DNA from 2 places in the Niabella soli DSM 19437 genome. Region 1 is predicted to be linked to the other one. Evidence: riboswitches for the same ligand, from Rfam matches in the RefSeq annotation. Region 1 holds a riboswitch; the other holds the start of a gene.

The links. Region 1 has a riboswitch for S-adenosylmethionine ahead of NIASO_RS14900 (SusC/RagA family TonB-linked outer membrane protein). Riboswitches for the same ligand answer to the same signal wherever they lie in the genome.
Region 2: linked by a shared signal. The riboswitch ahead of NIASO_RS07235 (O-acetylhomoserine aminocarboxypropyltransferase/cysteine synthase family protein) and the one ahead of NIASO_RS14900 (SusC/RagA family TonB-linked outer membrane protein) in region 1 are both predicted to bind S-adenosylmethionine.

The regions. Positions count from the first base shown of each region.
Region 1 is NZ_CP007035.1:3,554,304-3,558,086, forward strand. Features, by position in the region: gene NIASO_RS14900 (SusC/RagA family TonB-linked outer membrane protein) at 1-1,483, opposite strand, end outside; SAM riboswitch class I at 1,791-1,894, opposite strand; gene NIASO_RS14905 (DUF3472 domain-containing protein) at 2,091-3,371, opposite strand; gene NIASO_RS14910 (peptidylprolyl isomerase) at 3,547-3,783, shown strand, end outside.
Region 2 is NZ_CP007035.1:1,686,962-1,690,744, forward strand. Features, by position in the region: gene pckA (phosphoenolpyruvate carboxykinase (ATP)) at 1-448, opposite strand, end outside; SAM riboswitch class I at 739-851, shown strand; gene NIASO_RS07235 (O-acetylhomoserine aminocarboxypropyltransferase/cysteine synthase family protein) at 1,150-2,460, shown strand; gene NIASO_RS07240 (homoserine O-acetyltransferase family protein) at 2,541-3,581, shown strand; gene NIASO_RS07245 (homoserine dehydrogenase) at 3,593-3,783, shown strand, end outside.

The DNA of each region.
Region 1 (3,783 bases):
CATTATAGTAATCAGTACCGGTACGGAAGTTAGCGCTGAGGCCGTCCAGAATGGTATAGTTAACGTTCACATTTCCGATGATCCGGTTCCGTCGCTGGCTCACCGTATTTTCATAGGCCACCCAGAACGGATTGCTGTAATAGCTGTTGTTCCAGTTAAAGGTATTGCCATTGGCATCTTTATAGTTCCGGAGCTGGTTCACATCTACCTGCCGGCCGAACCAGGTAAACTGAAGCATGGTACTGGTTGCCCTTTTGCCGCCTGCGCCCGGAAGGTTGGGAGCATTATTGACAATATAGTTTGCATTGATGCCTACTTTTAGTCGCTGGGTTACATTATAGTTGGCATTAACAGAAAAGTTATCTTTTTTTGCTTCGCTGTTGGGCACTACGCCCAGTTGTTTTTCATTGTTATAAGCAATGCGGTAATCGTAATTATCCCCTGCATTTGCCAATGCAATACCATTGCTGAAGGTGGCGCCTGTTCTGAAGTAGTCGCGCACATTATTCGGGTGCGCCACAAAAGGAACGGCTTGGCCTTTTGAAAAAAACTGCGGTATCAGCCGGCCATCCATTTTCGGGCCCCAGCTTTCATCCACACCGTCATTAACCCCACCTCCTTTACCGTCTATGTAGCTAAACTTGCCTTCAGATCCTTGTCCGAATACATTCTGATAATCCGGCAGCAGCAGCAGTTTCGCGATGTTCACATTGGAATTCAGTGTTACGCCTAACCCGTTTTTTCTTTTACCCGTTTTTGTTTTTATTAAAATGACCCCCTGCGCCGCCCGCGACCCATAAAGCGCCGCGGCATTGGGCCCTTTTAAAACGCTTATGGTTTCTATATCTTCCGGGTTCAGATCGGCAATAGCGTTCCTGAAATCGCGGGAGCCGCCGGCGCCCAATTGAGAGTTATCTACCGGCACTCCGTCTACCACAAAAAGCGGCTGGTTGTTCCCGGCAATAGAAGTCTCTCCCCGTATTACAATGCGCGAGGAACCCATATCACCCTGTGTATTGGTGATACGCACTCCCGCTACTTTTCCTGCAAGCGCATTGACGATATTGGTTTCTTTGGCTTCGCCGATGTCCTTAGCTTTCAATTCCTGGGTAGCATAGCCCAATGATTTTTTTGCCTTGGAAACGCCCAGGGCCGTTACTACTACTTCGTCCAGGGCATTCTCTGCACTTTGCAGGGATACCCGCAGCCGGGTTTTAACGCTATCGGTATTTACCTGCCGGTTGGCATACCCAACGTAGGAAAAAAGCAAGATACCGTGTACGCCGGCATCAATCGAAAAAGTACCGCGTTCATCGGAAACGGCGCGCCGGTTGGTGCCGGATACTTCTATGGTGACCCCGGTTAAGGGAGTCCCGGTTAACTGATCTGCTACGGTGCCGGAAATGGTCCGGGTTTGTGCGGCGCCCCATAAGGGTGCGAGAAAGAAAACTGCACAGGTAAGTCGTTTTAGAAATTGGTTCATTGTTCTATTTTGATTTAAAATGTTATTGAATGGTTGATCTAAGGGCATAAGGGGGCCTTTCGGTTTTCACCGTTCTTTAAAAAAGAAATAAAATGTGGTATTATATCAGCAACAACAAAGTTGCATTCGCGCAGTAAGCGATCCCGTTACTTTCGGTTTACAAAAATTCCCATACCTGTAGTTGGTTAATTCATTCCTTTTTCTCACTAATTGCATTTTTGTGTTCATCTTCAAAAATTGCTTTACAAAAATTTGTTATGGAAAGAAAATCGTGAATGGGGGACAATGCACGCGGCACTGTTTGATTCACTTATCTTTCCGCCTGCTGGCAGATGGATGTAGCACCGTTTCCAATAGTGGCGGTTGCTAAGACTTCTACGGGCCATTTCCCTCCGTCTTTCTTGATAAGCTGCTCTTTTTTGTTAAAGGCAGGGCAAAGGTATATGTTAAAATAGTACTAACAAAATAATTTTCTACAAAATAAGTAGACTAATATTAAGGACCGATTGCCACTGGAACACAGAAGCACAGAAAGTATTGGTGTTTTCTGTGCTTCTGGGGCTAATTAACCTTATGTGTAGGTCCGGATATATTCTTTGCTGATTTTTTAAGGCAACTGGCTAAGATCAATTTGTGGTTTTTTATTGGTAGGCTTTCGCTCCAGCATGGTATCGTAAGGCTGGTAGTCATTAAAGAAACCGCAGTTCCTCAAATAGAACTCCTGCCCTTTTACACCGCCATCATAATCTTTCCGGTAGCCCTTACGCGCCGTATTATCAGCCGTAAAGCGGGCCTTTGTCAATTCGTACCAGTTACCAGCAGCATCTGCTACCCATTGATTGCCGAAAGCTACCCGGCGCTCAATATTACCCATATCCGGACTAAAATTTTCCAGGAAGGAATACGGGTGAGTTAAATAGGTGGCTAATTTGGGTCTTCTGAAACGGGCAATCAGCATCCATTGTTTATTGGTGTTATCATAAAAATAGGCCGTATAAATGGTATGACTATCGCCATCGGGTTGCACATGTAACAAAAATTTTTGTGTGACGCCCGTTTTCCAGTCGTACTTTAAAAAGCTCTGCCCACCGGATCCTTCATTACCAAATTCGCCTGCATGTACGGCTGTCCCTTTTTTAAGCAGTTTTATTTTTTGCTCTTCGGGTATTTCTTTTGGATTATTAGTTGCGTAAGGGCTCCATACGGAAAACAAAATGCGGCGTTCTGTAGGGGAATTTACCTGCATTCCAAAATACCCTTCGCCAAAACCATCGGCCATAAAATAGGAGCCCACCACATCATTGCCCGGGGATACTGTCACTTCATTATAAAACCATTCTGCTTTTATATCCTTTGGCAACTGGTAGTTCAGGTGCACCGAGGGCCCACGTCTTCCCCAATGGAAAAAACTCCCTTCGTTATTTTTTGTATAGCTGGCCTTGTCCGTAAGAGCCGTTCCCTCCAGCCTTAGCATTTTCACATCGGGAAAAGCGGAACCATTTAATGCTACGCCTTTGAAAACAATGGGCACATACCCGCTGTCCTTAACCGTCCATTCGCCTAAAAAAACCGGTGCCGGATCTGCCTGCAACGTGGTTTCTTTCCTGTTCCCGAAAACCGATACCGCAATAGTTGATCCGCCCCGGACATTGCCGGCATCCATCCAGATCTTAATGCTTCCCGGCCGGGCCACCCGTATAAAGGCCGTAAAACCTTCCCCGGGTTTGGTCCAGTTGGTAACGCCATTGTTATTAATTCGCAGCCCTTCCTTATTCCGGTCCAGTGACCATGCATTTCCTCCCAGGGGCAGCAGGACCGATTGAGCATTACTGAATAATACAATACAGGTCAGGATCCCGGCAAACAATATTTTTTTTATAGCAATCATATCCTTTTTGTTTATGGTATTGCGAATATATCATGAATAGCAGACAGACCATTGTTCAATCGGTTGCATCAACGCTCCCAAAAGACCGGTTGTTACCCTGTTTTCCACAGTTTGTTGATATCTTTAAAAACACTATTTTTGCCAACCTTATAAAATAATTATATATCATTTAACAATGTCAGTAATACAGAAGATTCAGGATAAGTATGGCAAGGTGATGGCCATTATCATTGGTATAGCCTTGGTCATATTTGTTGTGATGCTTGCTTTTGAGAACAAGGGAAGCCTTTTTAGCGGCGACACCAGAACCGTAGGAAAAGTTAATGGGGAAACTGTTGACTTACAACAGTTTAACAACATGGTTGAGCAAACGACCCAGACGATGCAATCCCGTGGAATGAGTGGGGGTGAA
Region 2 (3,783 bases), 1.9 Mb from region 1:
CCTGTTCTGTAGGACGCAGAAACAAATTATGGGCAAATAAATTCATCCAGGGCAATTCATTAACCACCCGGACGTTCAACCGGTATTCCGGCGCTGCGCAAGCATACGAATCGCGTATCCAAAGCTTATCCCGCGTGTTCAGGTATTGTTGTACGTCTGCAAGAATGATCTCAAAATATTTTTCTTCAATGGCATTATTAAAATTGCCCCAATCAACGGTATCCGAGGTTATAGCATCCTCTGCAATAAATTTATCCTTAGGCGATCTTCCGGTGAATTTACCGGTACTGATCACCAAGGCGCCGGTGTCATTCAATACGCCCATTTGCTGCTGCAGTGTTTCGTCAATCAGCTCCTCCGGCGTTAACTGGTAATAGATTTGGTTGTTCAAACTGAGCCCCATCTTCTTTAATTGTTTCAAGGGAATCTCCAATGGCTTTGTAAGCATAACGGGTTTATATTTTTGATTAGAACACAAAAATATAATTTGAAAATATCTAAAAAAAATAATTTTAAAACCTTATTATTTTGATTTTTTCAAATACAATAAGGCTGTTTAATTAAAAATATTCAAAAATAAAATGTTAAACTAACAATTGTTAGCAATACATTACTGATTCCCAAATACTTGTAATTTGAACGGCATATTTTTTTGTTTCCGTTCCGTTTCCTAACTTTGATGCCCTCCCCTATTTTATGGGGTCAGAAGATCTTTAAATTTCTCCCGGCAATACCGGGATCTTATCAAGAAAGGCAGAGGGTTTGGCCCAATGAAGCCTTGGCAACCTGCTACGTACAAGCGTGGCAAGGTGCCAATTCCACCTCCCGTAACCGCGGGGGAAAGATAAGTCAGGCAGCTATTTTTAATCGTATTTACAATAACAGCTCACCTGGGTTTATCCGGTGGGCTTTTTTTATGGCCATATCGCCTGCCGTGATAATTTTTTGAATATGAAAAAAAACGCTGTTAAATTCGTGGTCCACATGACACAAGAAGCAACATACACTGTTCCTACCATTACTCCTGTAATGCGCTGCTGCATTTGCTGTATGCCTTAGCAGGCATACATTTACATTCACCCCTGGCGGGGGCATCCCCGGAATTTTTCAAGAAAATAGATTCTTCATCTTCATTAAATCATATTATTTATGAGCAATCCCTTACATTTTGATACCCTGCAGGTACATGCAGGACAGCAACCCGACCCAACTACAGGAAGCCGTGCGGTGCCCATTTATCAAACCACTTCTTTTGTATTTAAGAATGCGGAACATGCCGCCAATCTTTTTGGACTAAGAGAGTTTGGAAATATCTATACCCGCATTATGAACCCCACTACCGATGTCTTTGAGCAGCGCATGGCGGCATTGGAAGGTGGTGCGGCAGCATTAGCAACCGCTTCCGGCCAGTCGGCGCAGTTGCTTACCATAGCCAACCTGTTACAGGCGGGTGAAAACTTTGTAACCTCACCCTTCTTATATGGCGGAACTTTTAACCAGTTTAAAGTTTCTTTTAAACGATTCGGCATTGATGCCCGCTTTGCCGCTGATGACAACCCGGACAGCTTCCGGCCGCTGATTGATGATAAGACAAAAGCCATTTATATTGAAACGCTTGGAAACCCAAGACTGAATGTTCCCGATTTTGAAAAGTTTGCCGTGTTGGCGAAGGAATACGATCTTCCTTTGATCGTGGACAATACTTTTGGAGCCGGCGGCTATTTATTTCGGCCCATTAAACACGGGGCCAACATTGTTGTGGAAGCTGCTACGAAATGGATCGGCGGGCACGGCAACAGCATCGGCGGTATTATTATAGACGGGGGCAATTATAACTGGGGCAATGGTAAGTTCCCACAATTTTCTGAGCCCTCCGAAGGGTATCACGGGTTAAATTTCTGGCAGGTGTTTGGTGAAGGGAACCCGCTGGGGCTGCCCAATATTGCGTTTGCGATCCGTGCGCGTGTGGAAGGATTGCGCGACTTCGGCCCTGCCATCAGCCCCTTCAACTCTTTTCTGCTGCTGCAGGGACTCGAAACGCTTTCCCTGCGGGTACAGCGCACGGTTGATAACACATTGGCGCTGGCGCAATGGCTGGAGCAGCATGATAAAGTTGATTTTGTATGGTACCCGGGCCTGGAAAGCAGCCCCTATCATGCCCTTGCAAAAAAATACCTGACCAATGGGTTTGGCGGCGTGTTGCAATTTGGTATCAAAGGGGGACTGGAAAATGGAGCCGCTTTTATCAACAACTTAAAACTGGTAAGCCACCTGGCAAATGTGGGCGATACAAAAACGCTGGCGATTCATCCCGCGTCTACCACACATGAGCAGTTAAGCGAAGCAGAAAGAAAAAATGCCGGCGTGCTGGACAATCTTATCCGCATCAGCCTGGGCATTGAACATATTGATGACATCAAAGCAGATTTTGAACAGGCATTTGCAGCGGTGTTTAAATAAGAATAAAAGACCTATAAGGTTGTAACATGCCCGCAGTGGCGGAACCTTATAGGTCTTCATTGAATTTTGAAGTTACACACATGACCCAACAGGTTTTTACATACGACCAACCTTTTGCACTGGAAAGCGGTGCGGTGTTTCATAACCTCCGGCTGGCCTATACCACTTACGGAAGTATGAACGGGGATCGATCCAACATCATCTGGATCTTCCATGCGCTTACCGCCAACAGCAACCCGCATGAATGGTGGCCGGAAATGATCGGCGAAGAAAAGATTTTTGATCCCGCGCGTCACTTTATTATTTGTGTAAATATGCCCGGCAGTTGCTATGGCAGCAGCAGTCCGCTGGATACAAATCCTGAAACGGGCGTTCCTTATTATCACAATTTTCCTTTTTTTACGATTCGGGATATGGCAGGCGCCTACCGGCTATTGCAAAAAGAGCTGGGCATTACTAAAATAAAGATCGGTATCGGGGGCAGCACCGGCGGACAGCAGTTGTTGGAATGGGCCGTACAGGACCCGGAACTGTTTGAACATATTATTCCACTGGCTACGAATGCGGTACATTCTCCCTGGGGTAAGGCATTCAACGCATCGCAACGCTTTGCCATTGAGGCCGACCAAACCTGGAAAAACAAGGCAGCGGACGCCGGATTAAAAGGCATGGAAGTAGCCCGCGGCATTGCCCTGCTTTCCTACCGTAATGCAACCGCCTACAACAAAACACAATCAGAGTCCTCCGAAGACACGCTTGAATCTTTCCGAAGCGAAAGTTACCAGCGGTACCAGGGGACCAAACTGGCCGCACGTTTTAACGCATTCAGCTACTATGTGCTAAGCAAAAGCATGGATAGTCATAACCTGGGGCGTGGACGCGGCACGGTAATAAAGGCATTAGAAGCCATCCGGGCAGCCACTTTGGTGCTGGCGCTGGAAGGCGATCTGTTGTTCCCCCCGGAAGAACAGGATTTTTTAGCAGAGCATATCCCGGACGCCATAGTGCGGCATATCAGCACCGATTATGGCCACGACGGCTTCTTACTGGAATTTGAGCAAATATCGGAAGCGATCAAAAAATTTATCACACATCACGCTGCCAGCGTGATCACAAAATAAAATATAAAATAATGAGCGAACATAAAGAACTTGTGATCGGGTTATTTGGGTTTGGAGTAGTTGGGGAAGGACTTTATAAGGTATTACAGCAAACCCCCTCACTAAAAGCAGTTATAAAAAAAGCCTGTATTAAACACCCTGACAAAAAAAGAAACGCCCCCGGCAGTCTTTTTACAACTGACCGGAATGAGTTATTAAACGA